3 regions of the Enterobacter mori genome follow, and region 1 is predicted to be linked to each of the others. Evidence: predicted binding sites of a transcription regulator. Region 1 holds the regulator's gene; each other region holds the start of a gene.
What was found. Region 1 encodes CRP, which controls carbon source genes, mostly activating them, when cyclic AMP is high. Its sites were predicted from a motif close to ATGTGANNNNNNTCACAT; they were not measured.

Region 1 (7,556 bases):
ATCCCCGGAGCCGACGACGCCTGCCAGCGCTCTGCCGCTTACTTCGCGGCTGGCGGGCACGGTCAATGTAATTTTTTCCATAACATCCTCTTAATGCTTTGAATAAGGCGTTTCGACGTGGTCGAGAAACAGCGTGGCGGCAAGCAGGTCGGCAGCACCGCCCGGCGAGGCGTTGAACGAGAGCATCTGACGGTCTAAGCTCGCCAGCGTCTGCTGGCCTTCAGGCGTTGCGCATCCTCCTGCGTTCAGTACAGCACGAGCACCGTTCTGCATGGCCTCCAGCCCCTCCATTCCGGCGCGCGACAGCACGCAGGTGTCGGTGAGTGACGTCATGATCGCCATCAGCGCGTCGAGCCTCGCATGCGTTTCGCTGCTGCCGTTGAGACGGCTGAGGCGAAGCTGCGGCAGCGCGCGCTGCATAATGTGCGGGAACGCCTGCTGCGCCTCTTCACGCGCGCCCGGCACGCGGTAGCGGTGCGTGGCGCGCAGCCCTTTGCTGAACACTTTCGGCGCCGCATCGTCCGGGAGTTTCGCCAGCTGAGCGGCGGTATTCGCGACGGCTTGCGCAGTCGCCTCCCCGCCCAGCATCGCCACCGCGCTCACCAGCAACCCCAGCGCCCAGATCGCGCCACGATGGGTATTAACCCCGTCGGTGGCCGCCATCATCTGCTGCTCGCCTTCGCGGCCAAGACGGCCAACGGTTTGCCGAAGCGCAATGTCCGCCGGACGCTGCCAGCTCTGCTGTGCCAGCGCCTGAAACGTGGGGGTCAGGCTGTGCGCGGAGCGCTCCATCAGCGCAAGCGATAAATCGTGGTGCGCGCCGTTTCCCCGACTGTCCACCAGACCGGGCTTCGGGCTTAACCGTGCTTCGTCAATCAGACACTGCGTGGCGGTTCGCGCCAGCCATTCGGCACCGCCTTCAACCTGAATCTGGGGCAGAAGTTTCATTACCAGCTCCGGAATTTCGCAGGTGGGTTATACAAACCGCCGGACCATTCCACGAGGTCAGACACGCTGCCCGCTGCCAGCAGAGAGCGCGTAGCGTCGGTGCGGCGAATCCCCATATCTTCCGGATACACAACCTTGCCGCTCTGGCGCAGTTCCGCCACGCGTTTGGCGTCCACGCCCAGGCCGATATCGGTGATCCCCGCGACGGCGGCAACCATGGCACGACGCTCTTCCAGATCTTTTGCCCGGTAGAGGTAAGCAATCCCCTCTTCCGTCAGCACGTGGGTGACGTCATCGCCGTAAATCATGACGGGCGCCAGCGGCATACCGGAGGCTTTGGCCACCTCGACGGCGTCGAGTTTTTCCACGAAGGTTGGCTTCACGCCCGCCTGGAAGGTTTCCACCATCTGCACCACGAGTTTTTTACCGCGCTGCATCGGGTCGGGCTCGGTGATCATGTTCAGCCAGGCAGGGGTGGCGTGGCGACGACCGTGCGGGTCATGGCCCATGTTTGGCGCACCGCCAAAGCCAGAAAGACGACCGCGGGTCACGGTGGAGGAGTTGGCGTAGCCGTCAACCTGCAGCGTGGAGCCGATGAACATATCCACCGCGTACTGGCCTGCCAGCTGGCAGAAGGCGCGGTTGGAACGCATAGAGCCGTCGGCACCGGTAAAGAACACGTCCGGACGGGCGCGGATGTACTCTTCCATCCCCAGCTCGCCGCCGAAGCAGTGCACGCTTTCCACCCAGCCGCTTTCAATGGCGGGTATCAGGGTTGGATGCGGGTTCAAGGTCCAGTGTTTACAGATTTTGCCTTTGAGTCCGAGCTGTTCGCCGTAGGTGGGCAACAGCAGCTCAATCGCCGCGGTGTTAAAGCCGATCCCGTGGTTCAGGGACTGCACCTGGTGTTCCGCGTAGATGCCTTTAATCGCCATCATCGCCATCAGGATATGTTCCTGTTTGATGAGGCGCGGGTCGCGGGTGAACAGCGGTTCGATGAAGAACGGCTTGTCGGCAACCACCACGTAGTCAATCCAGGAGCCTGGAATATCCACGCGCGGCAGATCGCACTCGTCTTCCACCAGCTCGTTTACCTGTGCGATGACGATACCGTCGTGGAACGCGGCGGCTTCCACCAGCGCCGGGGTATCTTCGGTACTCGCCCCGGTGTAGAGGTTGCCTTTACGGTCCGCTTTAAAACCGGCAATCAGCGCCACGTTGGGCGACAGGTCGACGTAGAGACGTGAATACAGTTCGATGTAGGTATGGATCGCACCGATTTCGAGCTGACCGTCTTCCAGCAGCTGCGAGATACGCAGGCTTTGCGTCCCGGAGAAGGAGAAGTCCAGCTTGCGGGCGATGCCTTTTTCAAAGATATCAAGATGCTCACTGCGGCCAACGCTCGGCATGATCATATGCAGGTCGTGAACGATTTGCGGGTTCACTTCAGCGAGTGAGCGGGAAAGGAAATCCGCCTGCTTCTGGTTGTTGCCTTCCAGCACGACTTTGTCGCCCGGGGCGATCAGTTTTTCCAGCATGGCGACAAGATCGCCGGTTGGCAGTACTTTGCCCTGCACCGGTACGGACGCCAGACGGCGCGCTTTCTCGCTGCGTCGTGTGTTCCATTGCCGGGTGGGTGTTTGCCCAGATAACATTATTAACCTCCTGATTCAGCACATCATTCTGATTTGCTTAACGTTGAGTAAAGTCTGCGCTCTGGCGAGAAAGGCATCAATTAAGCGTAGAGCGGAATCATTAGCCTGAGAGTAATAATCAAGGTAAAGATTTGTGATCGGGATCAGTTCATGGTTCGGAAATCCAGGCTAAACGGGGTACAATTCGGAAGGTATAGTAAATTTCTGACAAGAATCAGCATCGCCCTTATGACCCAAATCATTCCATCAGACTTCGACATTGCAGCCGAAGAGAGCGCAGAGTTCGTGCCCATGCGCGGCGTGGCTAACCCCCACCTGCAAACCATGCTGCCGCGCCTGATCCGCCGCAAGGTGCAGTTCACCCCGCACTGGCAGCGCCTGGATTTGCCGGACGGCGACTTTTTAGATCTCGCCTGGAGCGAAGCGCCGGAGCAGGCCCGACACAAACCTCGCCTGGTGGTGTTTCATGGTCTGGAAGGCAGCCTGCACAGCCCCTACGCCCACGGTTTAATCGAGGCGGCGAAAGCCCGCGGCTGGCTGGCGGTGGTGATGCATTTTCGCGGCTGCAGCGGCGAGCCGAATCGCCAGAAGCGTATTTATCACTCCGGGGAAACCGAAGACGGCACCTGGTTTTTGCACTGGCTAAGAGAGAACTTTGGCACGGTGCCAACGGCGGCGGTGGGCTATTCGCTGGGCGGCAATATGCTGGCCTGCCTGCTGGCGAAAGAAGGTAATGCGGTGCCGCTGGATGCCGCTGTTATTGTCTCCGCTCCCTTTATGCTCGAGCAGTGCAGCTACCATATGGAAAAAGGGTTTTCCCGCGTCTATCAGCGCTACCTGCTCAACCTGCTGAAGGCCAACGCCGCGCGCAAGCTGAAGGCCTACCCGGACACGCTGCCGGTTAGCCTGCAGCAGCTCAAGCGCGTGAAGCGTCTGCGCGAGTTTGACGATCTGATCACCTCGAAGATCCACGGTTTTGCCGATGCGATTGACTATTACCGTCAGTGCAGCGCCATGCCGCTGTTGAATCAAATCACCACGCCGACGCTAATCATCCACGCCAAAGACGATCCGTTTATGGATCATCACTCCATTCCGGCACCGGAGCATTTACCGGCCAACGTGCAGTATCAGCTCACCGAGTACGGCGGGCACGTCGGCTTTGTTGGCGGCACGCTGCGCAGGCCGAAAATGTGGCTGGAAACCCGCATCCCTGACTGGCTCACCTCTTTTCTGGACGGTAAAAAATGATTATCCCCTGGCAGGATCTCGCTCCCGAAACGCTCGATAATCTGATTGAAAGCTTTGTATTACGTGAAGGCACCGATTATGGTGAACAAGAACGTTCGCTCGAACAAAAGGTCAGCGATGTTAAGCGCCAGCTGAAAAGCGGCGACGTGGTGCTGGTGTGGTCCGAACTGCATGAGACGGTCAATATCATGCCCCGCAACGCGTTTCACGGCTGATCTGTAAACCTTTCCAGTCAGGGAGTTGCTATGTCTGCCAGACATCCGGTTATTGCCGTTACGGGCTCGAGTGGTGCGGGAACCACCACCACCAGCCTCGCATTTCGCAAGATTTTCGCACAGCTGAATCTCCAGGCGGCAGAAGTGGAGGGCGACAGCTTTCACCGCTATACGCGCCCGGAAATGGACATGGCCATCCGCAAGGCGCGCGATCTGGGCAAACACATCAGCTATTTCGGCCCGGAAGCCAACGATTTCGGCCTGCTGGAGCAAACCTTTCGCGAATACGGGCAAAGCGGTACCGGGCAGTCCCGCAAGTATCTGCACACCTACGACGAAGCCGTTCCCTGGAACCAGGTGCCGGGGACATTCACCCCGTGGCAACCCCTGCCGGAGCCGACGGACGTGCTGTTTTACGAAGGGCTACACGGCGGCGTGGTCACACCTCAACACGACGTCGCGCGTCACGTGGATCTGCTGGTCGGCGTGGTGCCGATTGTTAACCTTGAGTGGATCCAGAAGCTGACGCGTGACATGAGCGAGCGCGGGCATTCTCGCGAAGCGGTGATGGATTCCGTCGTGCGTTCCATGGAGGACTACATCAACTTCCTGACGCCGCAGTTCTCCCGCACCCACATCAACTTCCAGCGCGTGCCGACGGTGGATACCTCCAACCCGTTTGCGGCCAAAACAATCCCGTCGCTGGATGAGAGCTTCGTCGTCATCCATTTCCGCAATCTCGAAGGCATTGATTACCCCTGGCTGCTGGCGATGCTGCAGGGCTCGTTTATTTCGCACATGAATACGTTGGTGGTGCCGGGCGGAAAAATGGGGCTGGCGATGGAGTTAATTATGACGCCGCTGGTCCAGCGACTGATGGAAGGGAAGCAGATTGCGTGAGTTGTTTTGCCCGGTGGCGCTGCGCTTACCGGGCCTACGTTCGTGCTTTTGTAGGGCGGGTCAGCGAAGCGCCACCCGCCAAAAGATTATGCCTCGATCACTTCATACGAATGGGTGATTTTTACCGCTTTTTCCAGCATTAACGCCACTGAGCAGTACTTCTCCGCAGAAAGGTCTACGGCGCGTGATACTGCGGCATCTTTCAGTTCTTTCCCGGTCACGATAAAGTGCAGATTAATGTGGGTGAACAGGCGTGGCGCCTCTTCGCGACGTTCGGAAGTAAGCTTCACTTCGCAATCGGTCACATCATGACGACCTTTTTGCAGAATCGACACCACGTCAATTGCGCTGCATCCACCCGCTGCCATCAGCACCATTTCCATTGGGCTTGGGGCTTTATCGCCGGAGTTACCGTCCATCAAAATCTGGTGTCCTGACGCGGACTCGCCCAGGAACGTTAAACCTTCAACCCACTTCACGCGCGCTTGCATATTCTTAAACTCCAACGTTGCATTTTTGGTGACAGATTACGCGTGCGTTACATTTCTCGCAATGGAAGGCGACCTGCATCATGCTGAAGCGAGACACCAGGAGACACGCGGCGAAAGCTATGCTAAAACACTCTGGATGCTACAGTAATACATTGACGTTACACATGTATGCAGAGGACATCAAACTTTACTGGCTGCGAAACGTTACGGTAGCCGACTTCCCAGGGTATGGGTAAGAATTCGATTGCAACCCCAGAGTCCGGATGCATCTTATGACTCTGGTGACAGCTTATAACAGAGGATAACAGCGCATGGTGCTTGGCAAACCGCAAACAGACCCGACTCTCGAATGGTTCTTGTCTCATTGCCACATTCATAAGTACCCATCAAAGAGCACGCTGATTCACCAGGGTGAAAAAGCGGAAACGTTGTATTACATCGTTAAAGGCTCGGTGGCAGTGCTGATCAAAGATGAAGAAGGGAAAGAGATGATCCTTTCTTATCTGAACCAGGGCGATTTCATCGGTGAACTGGGCCTGTTTGAAGAGGGCCAGGAACGTAGCGCCTGGGTTCGTGCAAAGACAGCATGTGAAGTGGCTGAAATTTCTTACAAGAAATTCCGTCAGTTGATTCAGGTTAACCCTGACATCCTGATGCGTCTTTCTTCACAGATGGCGCGCCGTCTGCAGGTGACGTCTGAGAAAGTGGGTAACCTCGCCTTCCTGGACGTGACCGGTCGTATCGCGCAGACACTGCTGAACCTGGCGAAACAGCCAGACGCCATGACCCACCCTGACGGCATGCAAATTAAAATTACCCGCCAGGAAATTGGTCAAATCGTCGGTTGCTCCCGTGAAACAGTGGGCCGTATCCTGAAAATGCTGGAAGATCAAAACCTGATCTCCGCCCACGGTAAAACCATCGTGGTTTACGGAACGCGTTAATTCCGCTTAAACGGCGTGCCATCGCAAGGTGTCACGCCGTTTTTGTCTCTACTCCCCATGTGGCGCAGGCTGATCTATCACCCGGAAGTTAACTACGCACTGCGACAAACGCTGGTGTTGTGCCTTCCTGTGGCCATAGGGCTGATCCTCGGACACCTCCAGCAAGGTCTGCTGTTTTCCCTCGTTCCCGCCTGCTGCAACATTGCCGGTCTGGACACGCCGCATAAGCGCTTTTTCAAACGTTTGATCATCGGTGGCTGCCTGTTTGCTGGCTGTAGTCTCGCCGTACAGCTCCTGCTTGCCCGTGATATCCCGCTGCCGCTGATCCTGACCGTGCTGGCGATGACGCTTGGCGTGACGGCGGAAATCAGTTCGCTGCATGCGCGCCTGCTGCCCGCCTCGCTGATTGCGGCTATCTTCACCCTGAGCCTCGCCGGGAATATGCCGGTGTGGGAGCCGCTGCTGATCTACGCCCTTGGCACGCTCTGGTACGGGGTGTTTAACTGGTTCTGGTTTTGGCTGTGGCGGGAACAGCCGCTGCGTGAATCCCTGAGCCTGCTCTATGTGCAGCTTGCGGATTACTGCGAAGCCAAATACACCCTGCTCACCCAGCATACCGACCCGGAGAAATCTCTGCCGCCGCTGCTGACGCGCCAGCAAAAGGTTGTCGACCTGATAAGCCAGTGCTACCAGCAGCTGCACATGCTTGCCGCCAACAAGAACCACGAATACAAACGGCTGCTGCGCACCTTCCAGGTAGGGCTGGACCTGCAGGAGCATATCTCCGTCAGCCTTCACCACCCGCAGGAGGTGCAAAAGCTGGTGGAGCGTAGCCATGCCGAAGCGGTGATCCGCTGGAACGCCCAGACCGTCGCAGCGCGGCTGAGGGTACTGGCTGACGATATTCTCTATCACCGCTACCCCACGCGATTTAACATGGACAAACAACTCGGCGCGCTGGAGAAAATTGCCCGTCAGCACGCGGATAACCCGGTCGGCCAGTTTGCCGCCTGGCACTTCAGCCGCATCGCCCGCGTGTTGCGTACTCAGCGTCCGCTTTATCCGCGTGACCTTATGGCGGATAAGCAGAAACGTCTGCCGCTGCTGCCCGCGCTCAAAAGCTATCTGTCACTGAAATCCTCCGCCCTGCGC
Region 2 (7,556 bases), 2.3 Mb from region 1:
ACCCGGGGATCTCCGCCGACGTGGTGCGCAACTTCCTGCGACAGCCGGTGAAAGCGCTGATCTTGCGCTCCTACGGCGTCGGTAACGCCCCGCAGAACGGCGAGTTCCTGAAAGAGTTACAGGAGGCCAGCGAGCGCGGGATCGTGGTAGTGAACCTGACCCAGTGTATGTCCGGAAAGGTCAACATGGGCGGCTACGCCACCGGCAACGCGCTGGCACATGCGGGTGTTATCAGCGGCTTCGATATGACCGTTGAGGCAACGCTGACTAAACTTCACTATTTACTGAGCCAGGATCTGGACATCCAGTCCATTCGCAGCGCGATGATGCAAAACCTGCGCGGCGAACTGACCCCGGACGAATAAGGAGGCCACATGAAGCAACGCGCTCTGTTACTGGTCGATTTGCAAAATGATTTCTGCGCGGGCGGCGCGCTGGCCGTCGCCGAAGGTGACAGCACCGTTGACGTGGCCAACACGCTGATTGACTGGTGCAAAGCCCGTGGTGAAGCAGTTGTCGCAAGCCAGGACTGGCACCCGGCGAACCACGGCAGCTTTGCCAGCCAGCACAACGTCGAGCCCTTCACCCAGGGTGAACTCGACGGGCTGGCGCAAACCTTCTGGCCAGATCACTGCGTACAGCAGACGGAAGGCGCGGAGCTGCATCCGCTCCTGAATCAGAAAGCCATCGATGCGGTGTTCCACAAAGGCGAAAACCCGACTATCGACAGCTATAGCGCGTTTTATGATAACGGGCATCGCCAGAAAACGGCGCTGGACGCGTGGTTACGTCACCATGAAATCACGGAGCTGATTGTGCTGGGGCTGGCCACGGATTACTGCGTGAAGTTCACCGTGCTGGACGCGCTTCAGCTTGGCTACACCGTCAGCGTCATCACCGACGGCTGCCGCGGGGTGAACATTCAACCGCAGGACAGCGCCCAGGCGTTTATGGACATGGCTGCGGAAGGCGCGACGCTGTATACGCTGGAAGACTGGCTGGAGACGCAGGCGTAAGCCTTTTTAGCCGGGTGGCGCTGACGCTTACCCGGCCTACCTTTCCCCATAGGCCGGGTAAGGCGCAGCCGCCCCCCGGCAAAACACCCCCTCCGATCCCCATAAAGTGAACTCCCTCGCATCCCCAGCGAAGCGGCAATGCTATTCTCTTCAGGTTGTTTTTTCGCCACGCCTTTTCCGTGGTGTGGTTATTTTTATTCAGTCAAAGAGGAACTTGTATGAAACGTTTGCCCTTGCTGGCAGCATTACCCCTGCTTTGCGCGTCCGTTGCCTCCGCCAGTACCCTGATGTCCGTGGGCTACTTTAACGGGGGTGGCGATGTCACCGCCGGACCGGGTGGCGATATCAATAAGCTCGACGTTCGCCAGATCACCCACCTGAACTACTCGTTTGGTCTTGTTTACAACAATGAGAAAGACGAAACCAACGCTGCGCTAAAAGATCCGGCAAAGCTGCATCAGATCTGGCTATCGCCAAAAGTCGCCGCCGACCTGGCCCTCATCCCGACCCTGCGTAAACAAAACCCGAACCTCAAAGTGCTGCTTTCTGTCGGTGGCTGGGGCGCTCGTGGCTTCTCTGGCGCAGCGGCAACCAAAGAGACGCGCGCGGTGTTTATCCGCTCCGCGCAGGAGATCGTCGACAAATACGGCCTGGACGGGATCGATCTCGACTGGGAGTATCCGGTCAACGGCGCCTGGGGGCTGGTTGCCAGCACGCCTGCCGACCGGGATAACTTCACCGCCCTGCTGAAAGAGATGCGTGAGGCGTTCGGGCAGAAAAAACTGGTCACCATTGCGGTGGGCGCGAATGCGGAAAGTCCGAAAAGCTGGGTGGATGTCAAAGCCATCGCCCCGCTGCTCGACTACATCAACCTGATGACCTACGACATGGCGTACGGCACCCAGTATTTCAACGCAAACCTGTATGACTCCAGCGCCTGGCCGACAGTGGCTGCCGCCGATAAATACAGCGTCGATTTTGTGGTGAACAACTATCTGGCAGCCGGACTAAAGCCGAAGCAGATGAACCTTGGGATCGGTTTTTACGGTCGCGTACCGAAACGCGCGGTTGAACCGGGCATAGACTGGAGCAAACCCGATGCGCAAAAAAATCCGGTGACACAACCCTACTTCGGGCCTCAGGAGATCGGGTTGTTCAAGTCACTCGGCTATGACCTGACCAAAGATACCTACGTGAAGTACAACGATATCGTCAAAAAACTGCTGAACGATCCGCAGAAGCGCTTTACCGAGCACTGGGACGACCAGGCGAAGGTGCCGTGGCTGTCGGTGAATTCTGCCGACGGGAAGGCGCTGTTTGCGATTTCCTACGAGAACCCGCGTTCTGTGGCGATCAAAGCGGACTACATCAAAGAGAAAGGTCTGGCAGGAGCGATGTTCTGGGAGTACGGGGCTGATGACAACAATCAGCTAGCGAAGCAGCTGGCGGAGTCGCTCGGGATCCCACATAAGTAGTATGTCACCCAACCCTCTCCCTGTGGGAGAGGGTTGGGTGAGGGCATCAACCTGCACCGTTATTGCATTTTGATCGTCGCAATCGGCTTCGGCGTGATGCCAAAGTCTTCTTTTAACTCGCGCTTGCTCTTCATCACCATCTGGCCTTTGGTGTCGATGGTCATGTGCTGCGCGTCGGTGTTATTGCGCGCCTGCCATAACATCACCAGTTGCAGGCTGTTCTCTTTTTGCTCCGGGGTGAGCGCCACACCATCAGGCCATTTTCCCAGCTCAACGGCCGTCACCAGACGCTGATAAACCTCCGGCGTCATACCGCTAATCATGTCATCAATATTCATGATGTCTCCCTTTTAAAGGAATAATTTGCTGAATCGATTTTTCAACCTTTAGTGTGGTCGCCATTTTCGTCATCAGTGAAGCTTAACGAGGCTGAATTCACGCAAAAACGCTCACCCGTTGGCTGAGGCCCATCCGGGAAGACATGCCCGAGGTGCGCATCACAGTTTCCGCAACGAATTTCAGTGCGTACCATGCCGTGCGATGAGTCCGTCAGATAGCGGATCGCGTCATCACTCACCGGCTCGTAAAAGCTCGGCCAGCCACAGCCTGAATCATATTTTGTTTGGGAATTAAACAGCGGCGCATCGCACACCAGGCAGTGATAGACACCGTCTCGCTTGTTGTGCAGTAAACGCCCGGTAAATGGCGGTTCCGTTCCGTGGTTCTGCGTCACGTAAAACTGCATTTCTGTGAGGTTTTTTTTCAAATCGTCGGGGTTACGTTGGTTCGACATATGCTTACATCTCGCTGTAGAAACAGACATCTTCTGACCCGAATTCTAACAAAACATTAACACCCTTGCGTGCACTTTTGTTCTAAACTTATGTGTCGCGAAAAGGCGGTCAGGCAATTGTGATCTATTTCACATTTTAATCCTGCGAGGCCTTTAAAATTCCGGGCGCAGCCCCCATGTGGTTGCTAGCTCAAAGGGAAAGTGAGGCGAGTCAGTCGCACAAACGTTAGTCACAGGATTGATTTGTCGCAATGATTGACACGATTCCGCTTGACGCTGCGTAAGGTTTTTGTAATTTTACAGGCAACCTTTTATTCACTAACAAATAGCTGGTGGAATATATGACTATCAAAGTAGGTATCAACGGTTTTGGCCGTATCGGCCGTATTGTTTTCCGTGCTGCTCAGAAACGTTCTGACATCGAAATCGTTGGTATCAACGATCTCCTGGACGCTGAATACATGGCGTACATGCTGAAGTACGACTCAACTCACGGTCGTTTCGACGGCACCGTTGAAGTGAAAGACGGCCACCTGGTTGTTAACGGTAAAACCATCCGCGTTACTGCTGAGAAAGACCCAGCTAACCTGAAATGGAACGAAATTGGTGTTGACGTTGTAGCTGAAGCTACCGGTATCTTCCTGACCGACGAAACCGCACGTAAACACATCACCGCTGGTGCGAAGAAAGTTGTTCTGACTGGTCCTTCCAAAGACAACACCCCAATGTTCGTTCGTGGTGCTAACTTCGAAAAATACGCTGGCCAGGACATCGTTTCCAACGCATCCTGCACCACCAACTGCCTGGCACCACTGGCTAAAGTTATCAACGACAACTTCGGTATCGTTGAAGGCCTGATGACCACCGTTCACGCAACTACCGCTACTCAGAAAACTGTTGATGGCCCGTCTCACAAAGACTGGCGCGGCGGCCGTGGCGCAGCTCAGAACATCATCCCATCTTCTACCGGTGCTGCTAAAGCTGTAGGCGTTGTACTGCCAGAGCTGAACGGTAAACTGACTGGTATGGCGTTCCGCGTTCCAACCCCTAACGTATCCGTGGTTGACCTGACCGTTCGTCTGGAAAAAGCGGCTTCTTATGAAGAAATTAAGAAAGCAATCAAAGCTGCTTCCGAAGGCGCAATGAAAGGCGTTCTGGGCTACACCGAAGACGACGTTGTATCTACCGATTTCAACGGCGAAGTGTGCACTTCCGTGTTCGATGCTAAAGCAGGTATCGCACTGAACGACAACTTCGTTAAACTGGTTTCCTGGTACGACAACGAAACCGGCTACTCTAACAAAGTACTGGACCTGATCGCTCACATCTCCAAATAAGTTGAGATGAGTGTTTGATCCAAAAAGGCGACTTCGGTCGCCTTTTTTATTGTTTTAAGACAGAGGATTGCTTAATGATTAATAAAATTTTTGCACTTCCGGTAGTCGAACAACTTACCCCTGTGCTCTCCCGCCGTCAGATTGACGGTGCCGACGTTATCGTCGTTGACCATCCGCGCGTCAAAGCGTCCGTGGCGCTGAACGGCGCTCACCTGCTCTCCTGGAAACCGGAAGGAGAAGTGGAAGGCTTATGGCTGAGCGATGCGACCTCGTTCCAAAAAGGGGCAGCGATCCGCGGCGGCGTACCCATCTGCTGGCCGTGGTTCGGTCCTTCCGCGCAGCCGGGTTTACCGTCTCACGGATTCGCCCGTAATCAACAGTGGACGCTGAAAGCACACAACGAAGATGATAACGGCGCGGTACTGACCTTTGAACTGCAGGCAAACGATGAAACTCGCGCCCTGTGGCCGCACGATTTTACCCTGTACGCCCGCTTCAAGCTGGCGAAAACCTGCGAAATTGAGCTGGAAGCCCACGGCGAATTTGAAACGACGGCAGCCCTGCACACCTACTTCAACGTGGGTGATATCAACGCAGTGAAGGTGAGCGGCCTCGGCGATACCTTTATCGACAAAGTTGATAACGCGAAAGAAGGCAAACTGAGCGACGGCGTTCAGGATTTCCCTGATCGTACCGACCGCGTTTTTCTCCACCCCGAAGCCTGCAGCGTGATCCACGATGGTGCCCTGAACCGCGGCATTGAGGTAGTTCATCATCATCACAGCAATGTGGTGGGCTGGAACCCAGGTCCGGCATTGTCTGTCAGCATGGCCGACATTCCCGATGACGGTTACAAAACATTCGTCTGTGTGGAAACAGCATGCGTGACCACGCCGCAGAAAGCGAGCGAAGAAAAACCGTCTCGTTTAGGGCAGACGATTAGCATTGTTAAGCGATAATCGCCCTGCACCACAGAAAAGCAAACGGGGCGCAAGCGCCCCGTTTTGATGCACTGAATGCACGCTAATGATGCACACTCAGAACTTGTAGGTCACACCCACAGAGAAGATGCCTGACCAGGATTTGTCGACCATCGGGCTATCTTTGATTTCATCACTCAGGCGGGTGTAACGGCCTGTACCGTAAACATTCCAGTCACCCAGGAAGTTATAGCTCGCGGTCAGCTCCAGGTACGGATCCCAGCCATCATCCGCGCTGTAGCTTTTCAAACCGCTACGGCGAGATTCAGCTTTAGAAACGCCGTAGTAGTAGTCGTTGTAGTTCTCGCTGCTGTACTGCACACCAATGCCCGGCGTCAGCGTCAGCGCGCCGTTGGTGTACCGATAAAGCCACGCCAGATCCCAGATAAAGCCGTTGCTGTTGTCGAGCGTATCCGCAGCCAGCGCAGTACGCAGGAAGCCATACTGGGTATTATGTACGTAAGAAAGACCCGCCATCAGCGAGCTTCTGCGCTTGTCCAGCTGGCGAAGCGCGTTACTGTCGCTGTCGCCTGGCTTGAAGTGCGTCGGGTCGTAATACGCCATGATCGACAGTTTGTCAGCCGTATCGTTCCACAGATAGTAGCCGCCGCCCAGGCCTCGGAACCAGAAGTTATCGCCTTCATAGGTGACAACGGGAACGGGATACACGTCGCGGTCATACTGTTTGTACGGGCTGTTAATGACACCCGCGCCCGCGCCAACAGTCCACTGACTTTCTGCCTGTGCGGTGTTCACTGCGGTAGCGGCAAGGATGCCCAATGCCAGAAGTTTGAGTTTGGTCACAATCCATTCTTTCCTGTAGTCAAATAATCAGCGGGTGAAGTGTAACCGCCATTCCCGTTCATCCCAAAATTTTTTGCTGACTAATGAGTCTGATTAACCCGTTATTTTTTACTTTTCAGATGACAGGCTGCTTTCATTTATGTGAACCCTGAATGAAAAACGCGGCTTCGCCTTATTACGCACGTGGGAATTTTTGGATGAGTTATTGATATGTCATTGAAATTAGATTTTCTCAGCATGCAAGTTTTGCAAATGCCATCTACGCTTTAATTTAAGAAGAGATTTTGCTGCATACCCCCGCACTTCTTAGCGTCTGACCTGGCACACAGGTTGCTGCTCTGGCAGTGAGGTGCGAGAAATTCTCTTCCGGGAGCCTCCACTACTCATACGAACGGCTCTTATCCTGTGCTAAAAAACGAAAGGACGGCATGCCATGAATATATTCGATCACTATCGCCAGCGCTACGAAGCTGCCAAGGACGAAGAGTTCACACTGCAGGAGTTTCTTACCATTTGTCGGCAAGATCGCAGTGCCTATGCCAATGCGGCAGAACGGCTATTGATGGCTATTGGTGAGCCTAACATGGTTGATACTGCCCTGGAGCCACGGCTTTCCCGTCTCTTTTCGAATCGGGTAGTCGCCCGATATCCGGCGTTTGAAGAGTTCTATGGCATGGAAGATGCCATCGAGCAGATCGTCTCCTACCTGAAGCATGCTGCTCAGGGCCTGGAAGAGAAGAAGCAGATCCTCTATTTGCTGGGGCCTGTGGGTGGCGGTAAATCGTCGCTTGCTGAGCGCCTGAAAGCACTGATGCAGCGCGTGCCGATTTACGTGCTGAGTGCCAACGGGGAACGCAGCCCGGTCAATGACCATCCGCTGTGCCTGTTTAATCCGCAGGAAGATGCGCAGATCCTTGATAAAGAGTTTGGCATCCCGCACCGCTATCTCGGCACGATTATGTCACCGTGGGCGGCAAAACGCCTGCACGAGTTTGGTGGCGATATTACCAAATTCCGCGTCGTCAAAGTCTGGCCGTCAATTCTGGAACAGATCGCTATCGCCAAAACGGAGCCCGGCGACGAGAACAACCAGGATATTTCGGCCCTGGTCGGTAAAGTCGATATCCGTAAGCTGGAACATCACGCGCAAA
Region 3 (7,556 bases), 460 kb from region 1:
CGCTTATGAAAACCATGAAAATTGCCGTCAGCCGCGAGCTGGTCTCTACTGTGTCTACTCACCGGGAAATGGTGACGCTGGATAACACTGATTTTACCGATGTGGCGGCAGTCGTCATTACGGTCGCTGAAAGCTGTAGCGGCATCCTTGCGCTGCTGAAACGTACGGGCTTTCAGCTTCCGGTATTTATGTTCTCGCAGGAACCGACGAATGTTCCTGAAGGTGTCACTGCTGTAATAGCAGGAAAAGCGCAGGAGTTCCTGGAACTGGAGTCTGCCGCCTGCCGTTACGAAGAGGATCTGCTGCCGCCATTTTTCGACACCCTGAGCCAGTATGTCGCGATGGGCAACAGCACTTTTGCTTGCCCCGGGCATCAGCACGGCGCGTTTTTCAAAAAGCACCCCGCCGGGCGCCAGTTTTATGACTTCTTCGGTGAGAACGTGTTTCGTGCCGACATGTGCAACGCCGACGTAAAGCTGGGGGATTTGCTGATCCACGAAGGTTCCGCCAAGCACGCGCAAAAGTTCGCTGCAAAAGTCTTTAATGCCGATAAAACCTACTTCGTGCTGAACGGCACGTCCGCCGCGAATAAGGTTGTCACCAATGCGCTGCTGACCCGTGGTGACCTGGTGCTGTTCGACCGTAACAACCATAAATCGAATCATCACGGCGCGCTGATTCAGGCGGGGGCCACGCCGGTCTACCTTGAAGCGGCACGTAACCCATTTGGTTTTATCGGCGGGATTGACGAGCACTGCTTCGACGATGCGTATCTGCGAAATCTGATCCGTGACGTTGCCCCGGACAAGGCCGATGCGCCACGCCCGTTCCGTCTGGCCATCATTCAGCTGGGCACCTACGACGGGACGATCTACAACGCCCGTCAGGTGATCGACAAGATCGGCCACCTCTGCGACTACATCCTCTTTGACTCCGCCTGGGTGGGCTACGAGCAGTTTATCCCGATGATGGCGGAAACGTCCCCGCTGTTGCTGGAGTTGAACGAGAACGATCCAGGGATTTTCGTGACCCAGTCGGTGCATAAGCAGCAGGCCGGGTTCTCACAAACGTCGCAGATCCATAAAAAGGATAACCATATTCGCGGTCAGGCACGTTTCTGCCCGCACAAGCGGCTGAATAATGCCTTTATGCTGCATGCCTCAACCAGCCCGTTTTATCCGCTATTTGCGGCGCTGGATGTGAATGCCAAGATCCACGAAGGTGAAAGCGGACGCAGGCTGTGGGCGGAGTGCGTCGAGCTGGGTATTGAAGCGCGCAAGGCAATCATTGCCAACTGTCATATGATCAAACCCTTTATCCCACCGGTGGTGGCGGGGCGGCCGTGGCAGGATCATCCGACGCACGCTATCGCCAGCGAGCTGCGCTTCTTCAGCTTTGAGCCGGGCGCGAACTGGCACGGTTTTGAAGGCTACGCCCGTGACCAGTATTTTGTTGACCCGTGCAAGCTGCTGCTGACCACGCCGGGTATTGATGCTGAAACCGGTAACTACACCGAGTTTGGTATCCCGGCGACGATCCTGGCGCACTACCTGCGTGAGAACGGCATCGTGCCGGAGAAGTGCGATCTCAACTCAATCCTGTTCCTGCTGACCCCTGCCGAAAGCAGCGAGAAGCTGGCGCAGCTGGTGGCGATGCTGGGACAGTTTGAACAGCACATTGAAGACGATACGCCGCTGGCCGACGTGCTGCCGACCATCTACCAGAAATATCCCGTGCGCTACCGTGATTACACGATCCGCCAGCTGTGCCAGGAGATGCACGATCTCTACGTTAGCTTTAACGTGAAAGATCTGCAAAAGGCGATGTTCCGCCGGGAAAGCTTCCCTGACGTCGTGGTGAACCCGCAGGATGCCAACCAGGAGTATATTCGCGGGAACGTGGAGCTGGTGCGTATTCGTGATGCCGGAGGACGCATTGCCGCTGAAGGCGCGCTGCCGTATCCGCCTGGCGTGCTGTGTGTGGTGCCGGGCGAAATCTGGGGTGGGGCGGTACAGCGCTATTTTCTGGCGCTGGAGGAGGGCATCAATATGCTGCCGGGCTTCTCGCCAGAGCTGCAGGGGGTATACAGCGAGAAGGATGCCGACGGGATTAAGCGGCTTTATGGGTATGTATTAAAGTAGGCCCCCTCACCCTAACCCTCTCCCCAAAGGGGAGAGGGGATTGCACGGAGCCGTCCTTTCACCCTCGCCCCTTTGGGGAGAGGACCGGGGTGAGGGGAGTTAAGCCGCACTACGCCTATACATCCGCCTCGGATGCCCAATCTTCCCGTAAAGCATCTCCACGCTGAGAAACCCTGCTTCCACGCAGTGTTCCAGATAGCGCCGGGTGGTGGTTTTACTCAAGCCCGTTTCGCTCACCACTTCATCCACGGAAAAACAGTGCGTTGCTTTGGCGTTAAAAAGTGTCTGTACCAGCGCCAGCGTGTTCTCTTCAATACCTTTGCTGCCGTTGTCCTGACGGTAATTTTTTGCCTGCAATTGATAGAGGGAATCCACGTTCTGCTGGTCGACAATCTTCCAGACCCGCTGCTGCTCGGCAAACTGCACAAAGCGCTCCAGCGACTGGCTGAGCCGTTTCCAGGACACCGGTTTGAGGATGTAGTCAAACGCGCCGTTGCGGATGGCCTGGCTGCAGGTGTCCATGTCACTGGCGGCGGTGATGAAAATCACTGAGCAGTTGGCGCGAGCCAGCATTGGGTTGCTGATAAGCGTGATGCCCTTACCGTCCGGCAGGTAGTTATCCAGCAGCATCAGCTGAGGCTGCTTGCTCTCAAGCTGCGTCTGCGCGTCAGCCAGTGAAGAGGCAATCCCAACCAGCCTCAAACGCGGATGTTTACCGATCAATTCCGCATGCAGTTGAGCCAGTTCGTTCTCGTCTTCAACAATCAGTACGTCGATAAGTTCATGTTGCATAATCAGTATCTTCCAGTTCTTGTGCGGGACGCCGGGCAGCTCCCGTGGCGGGAATAAACAGTGAGAAAATGGCACCGCGCGGCGTGTTATCCGCAACTTCGATGGCGCCCCCCACCTGCGTGACGTAGCTTTCAATCAGATACAGGCCAATACCATGATCGCCGCGCGTTTTGGTGGTAATGCCGCGTTCAAATATTTGTTCACGGATCTCCGGTTTGATGCCAATACCCTGGTCGGCGACTTCGATGATGAGTTCCTGCTCGCTCAGTTTTATCAGCACTTCAACCGGCGCATGCGGAAGCGGTGCGCGCTGCGTCGCTTCAATCGCGTTATCCAGCAGGTTCCCGATAATCGAGATAAGCTCCGATTCGAGCAGCGGCAGGAAGGGTTTATCCATCCGGCAGGCGGGGTCAAAACTTAGTTCGACGCCTTTCTCCCGCGCACGCGCGGCTTTGCCTAACAGCAGGCCACACAGCGTCGGAGAGCTAAAGCGCGACGAGATAAAGTCCAGCAGCTCCTGCGCGTGTTCCGACTGCGCCTGAATATAGCCAATCGCCTCTTCATAGCGGCCCATGTGAAGCAGGCCGGAAAGGGTGGTCATCCGGTTGAGCTGCTCGTGGCGCATGATGCGCAGGTTATCAACGTAGCGTTTAACCTGGCTAAGCTGGGCGCTGAGCGAGTCGATCTCATTGCGATCGCGGAAAGTGATCACCCAGCCCTGCAGCGAATTTTCCAGCATGATCCTTACCCGGCTGGCAATGACCGTAAGATCGTTAAAGCGGCAGATTTCATCATGGGTGTCTTTCGCCAGCATGGTGTGCGTATTGAAGAACGGAACAGGATCGATCACCTGGCTAATCAGTTGTCCACGCAGTTCCCGGGCGGGCTGGCTTAAGCCTAATAACTTGCGTGCCGCCTGGTTGATGACTTCGATGCGCAGATCGTCATCGATAGCGATGACCCCTTCATAGATGGACTCCATCATTGCCTTCTGCTGGCGTACCAGCAGGCCAATTTCGCGTGGCTCAAGCGAGAAGATCTGCTTCTTAATACTGCGGGTGAAAAACCAGGAGAAGATAAACAGGGCGATCAGCAGCAGCACGGCGGCAATCAGAATGTTAACCACTTTATTGACGGTGATGGTATCCAGATAGCTGGTGAGATAGCCCACCGAGACAATCCCCACGACGTGCCCCGCATCGTTAAATATCGGCGCTTTACTGCGAAGTGAAATACCTAAGCCGCCCTTGCGGATAGTGGTCGTGCTTTTACCCTGCAGAACCTCGTCGTTATCGCCGCCGACCAGCGTTTTGCCCACCCGGTCTGCAAACACCGAGTGAAACAGATGCAGCCCTTTATTATCGCCAATCACAATAAAACTGGCGTCGCTGTGAGCCGCTATTTTCTGCATAAAGTCACTGATGCCGTTGATATCTTTCTGTTCGACTTCTTTTCGCAAAGTAGGAATAAGCGCAATCTCTTCGGCCTGTATTTTCGCACGTGCGCTCATTTCCTGATAAAGCTGTCTTCCAACGTCGACGTAATAATATCCACCCAGTAGCGCAAACAGTACCGAGAAAAAGGCGACCAGCGAAATAAACAGCTTGATCTGAAATGACACTTTCATAACTATCACGCCGGGTATCAACAAGGCAGGCTAATATATCATCTTTTCTCGTGGTGACGCCTGCTTTGCAGAAAACTTGTGATCCCTTGCACAGCAGCGCCTGTAAAAGATTTATCCGAAACGCCAGGCGTCTTAAGGCTAAATTAATAAATGTTATTTATTTGTTCATTTACGAAAAGAAACCATAAAAACCACGGAAATAAATAAGGTGTAAATCACATTAAATAAAAGAAACCATTAAAACCATAGCTGCCATTAAAACTTCACTTTTAATATGCCATTCCTCACATAAAGTAAGCCTTTGTGACTCTAAGCTGAACGCACAAAATAACCAAGGGGCTTATTATGAGCACAACTGACGACTCTTTCTCTGTTACCCACGACCCGATTGAAATTCAGCGACCTTCGCTTAAAGAGCGCTGGTGGCATATTATGGATACCTGGAAAATCGGGATTATTCCTCTGCCGCTGTTCGTTCTGGCGGGCGCACTGATTGCCATTGATTGCCTGGGCGGGAAACTGCCGAGCGATATCGTGGTGATGGTTGCCACGCTGGCCTTCTTCGGCTTTGCCTGCGGCGAGTTTGGCAAACGTCTGCCGATTGTCGGCAAGCTCGGCGCGGCGGCGATTTGCGCCACCTTTATCCCTTCCGCGCTGGTCTATTACGGCCTGCTGCCGGACGTGGTGGTCGAGTCCACCACCAAATTCTATAAATCCACCAATATTCTCTACCTCTACATCTGCTGCATTATCGTCGGCAGCATCATGAGCATGAACCGCACGGTGCTGATTCAGGGCTTCCTGCGCATCTTCTTCCCGATGCTGTGCGGTGAAATCGTCGGCATGCTGGTGGGGATGGGCGTTGGCCTGGCGCTGGGTCTTGAGCCGTTCCAGATCTTCTTCTTTATCATTCTGCCGATTATGGCGGGCGGCGTCGGGGAAGGGGCGATCCCGCTTTCCATCGGCTATGCCACCCTGCTGCATATGGACCAGGGCGTTGCGCTCGGCCGCGTGCTGCCGATGGTGATGCTCGGCGGTCTGACGGCGATCATTATCTCCGGCTGCCTGAACCAGCTTGGTAAGCGCTACCCGCACCTGACCGGTGAAGGCCAGCTGATGCCTAACCGCGCCAATGCCGATACCACCGTTTCTCAGCCCGCGTTTTCCGGCAAAGCGGACGTCACTACTATCGCCTCCGGTGCGCTGCTGGCGGTGCTGCTCTACATGCTGGGCATGCTCGGCCACAAGCTGATTGGCCTGCCTGCCCCGGTCGGCATGCTGTTTATGGCGGTGCTGGTGAAGCTCTGCAACGGCGCCTCTCCGCGCCTGCTGGAAGGCTCGCAGGTAGTGTACAAATTCTTCCAGACCTCCGTGACCTACCCAATCCTCTTCGCCGTCGGCGTGGCCATCACCCCGTGGCATGAACTGGTGGCGGCGTTCACCGTCAGCAACCTGCTGGTGATTGTCAGCACCGTCTCTGCGCTGGTGGCGACCGGCTTCTTCGTCGGCAAAAAGATTGGTATGCACCCGATTGATGTCGCCATCGTCTCCTGCTGTCAGAGCGGGCAGGGCGGTACCGGCGACGTGGCGATCCTGACCGCAGGCAACCGCATGAGCCTGATGCCATTCGCCCAGATTGCTACCCGTATCGGCGGGGCGATTAACGTCTCCATCTCACTGCTGATTCTGGGCAACTTCCTCGTTTAAGTTTTCAGGAAAGAACAATGAAACTCGCAAGCTTTTTATACCAGGGAAAACGCAGCTACGGCATCGTCCAGGCCGACGGCGTGATTGATTTAGGCCGCCGTCTCGGCGACCGCTACGGCGACCTCAAGGCGCTGCTGCAGGGCAACGGGCTGGCGCAGGCCACCCGCTACCTGAACGACGCCGTGGACGTGCCGCTGAGCGCCATCACCTTCTTACCGGTGATCGTGCAGCCGGAAAAGATCCTCTGCGTGGGCATGAACTACGCCGACAAGCGCAAGGAGTTTGACCAGCATAACCCGGCCCCGACGCTGTTTGTCCGCTTCCCTGATTCACAGACCGGCCACAACGAGCCGGTGCTGAAGCCGCGCCACTCCAGCGAATTCGACTACGAAGGCGAGCTGGCGGTGATCATCGGCAAAGGCGGGGAGAACATCAGCCGCGACGACGCGCTGCGCCACGTGGCGGGCTACAGCTGCTACATGGACGGCTCCGCCCGCGACTGGCAGCACACCTGGTTTACCGCCGGTAAAAACTGGCGTCAGACCGGGGCGTTTGGGCCGTGGATGGCGACGGCGGATGAGATCCCGGACCCGCACCAATTGGCGATCCGCACCTGGCTGAACGGCCGCATGGTGCAGGAAGACAACACCAGCAGCATGATCCACAAGGTTGCGGAGCTGATCGAGTACATCAGCACCTTCACCCGCTTAAGTCCGGGCGACGTGATCATCACCGGATCCCCGGGCGGGGTGGGTAAAAAGCGTAATCCGCCGCTGTTTATGAAAGAGGGCGATCGCATTGAGGTGGAGATCGAGCATATCGGTCATCTGAGCAACGTGATCGTGGAAGCGCCAGCCGTCGGGCTTGCGGCAGCACATTAAGTAAGGCGACAGCATGCACCCGCAACCCATCGATTTTCGCCACACCGTAGTGGCGAAACACCCGGAGCGCTTAAGCCAGATCCGCTACCTGCTGGCCGACAGCGGCCTTGGCCTGGACAACGACATCACGCTGTTTGTCGAAGCCTGGTCAGGCTCGCAGCTGGTGGGTTGCGCCGGGCTTGCTGCTAACGTCATCAAATGCGTGGCGGTCAACGAACAGCTTCGCGGCGAGAACCTCAGCGCGCGGCTGCTGGCAGAGGTGGAAAATGCGGCGCTGGCGCACGGTCATTTTCACCTCTTCCTCTGCACCCGTCCGTGCAACCGGGAGCGCTTTGCTCGCAGCGGCTTCTGGCCGATTGCTCAAAGCGGGAACAACGCGGTGCTGATGGAGAACACCCCGCAGGGGAT

Region 2: a site for CRP is predicted at 3,402-3,419, ahead of msrB (peptide-methionine (R)-S-oxide reductase MsrB). Genes of this name have one in related genera too.
Region 3: a site for CRP is predicted at 4,764-4,781, ahead of N2K86_RS18315 (2-hydroxycarboxylate transporter family protein). Genes of this name have one in related genera too.

Annotation. Positions count from the first base shown of each region.
Region 1 is NZ_CP104285.1:4,340,740-4,348,295, forward strand. It holds gene mdcC (malonate decarboxylase acyl carrier protein) at 1-81, opposite strand, end outside; gene N2K86_RS20610 (triphosphoribosyl-dephospho-CoA synthase) at 91-948, opposite strand; gene mdcA (malonate decarboxylase subunit alpha) at 948-2,603, opposite strand; gene N2K86_RS20620 (hydrolase) at 2,832-3,854, shown strand; gene N2K86_RS20625 (YheU family protein) at 3,851-4,069, shown strand; gene N2K86_RS20630 (phosphoribulokinase) at 4,100-4,969, shown strand; gene N2K86_RS20635 (OsmC family protein) at 5,056-5,460, opposite strand; gene crp (cAMP-activated global transcriptional regulator CRP) at 5,772-6,404, shown strand; gene N2K86_RS20645 (YccS/YhfK family putative transporter) at 6,462-7,556, shown strand, end outside.
Region 2 is NZ_CP104285.1:1,856,320-1,863,875, reverse strand. It holds gene ansA (asparaginase) at 1-365, shown strand, start outside; gene pncA (bifunctional nicotinamidase/pyrazinamidase) at 375-1,016, shown strand; gene N2K86_RS08855 (glycoside hydrolase family 18 protein) at 1,235-2,491, shown strand; gene N2K86_RS08850 (YeaC family protein) at 2,551-2,829, opposite strand; gene msrB (peptide-methionine (R)-S-oxide reductase MsrB) at 2,871-3,284, opposite strand; gene gapA (glyceraldehyde-3-phosphate dehydrogenase) at 3,626-4,621, shown strand; gene N2K86_RS08835 (D-hexose-6-phosphate mutarotase) at 4,696-5,580, shown strand; gene N2K86_RS08830 (MipA/OmpV family protein) at 5,659-6,405, opposite strand; gene yeaG (protein kinase YeaG) at 6,839-7,556, shown strand, end outside.
Region 3 is NZ_CP104285.1:3,880,170-3,887,725, reverse strand. It holds gene N2K86_RS18330 (ornithine decarboxylase) at 6-2,141, shown strand; gene N2K86_RS18325 (response regulator) at 2,241-2,933, opposite strand; gene N2K86_RS18320 (ATP-binding protein) at 2,923-4,560, opposite strand; gene N2K86_RS18315 (2-hydroxycarboxylate transporter family protein) at 4,906-6,267, shown strand; gene N2K86_RS18310 (fumarylacetoacetate hydrolase family protein) at 6,285-7,148, shown strand; gene citC ([citrate (pro-3S)-lyase] ligase) at 7,162-7,556, shown strand, end outside.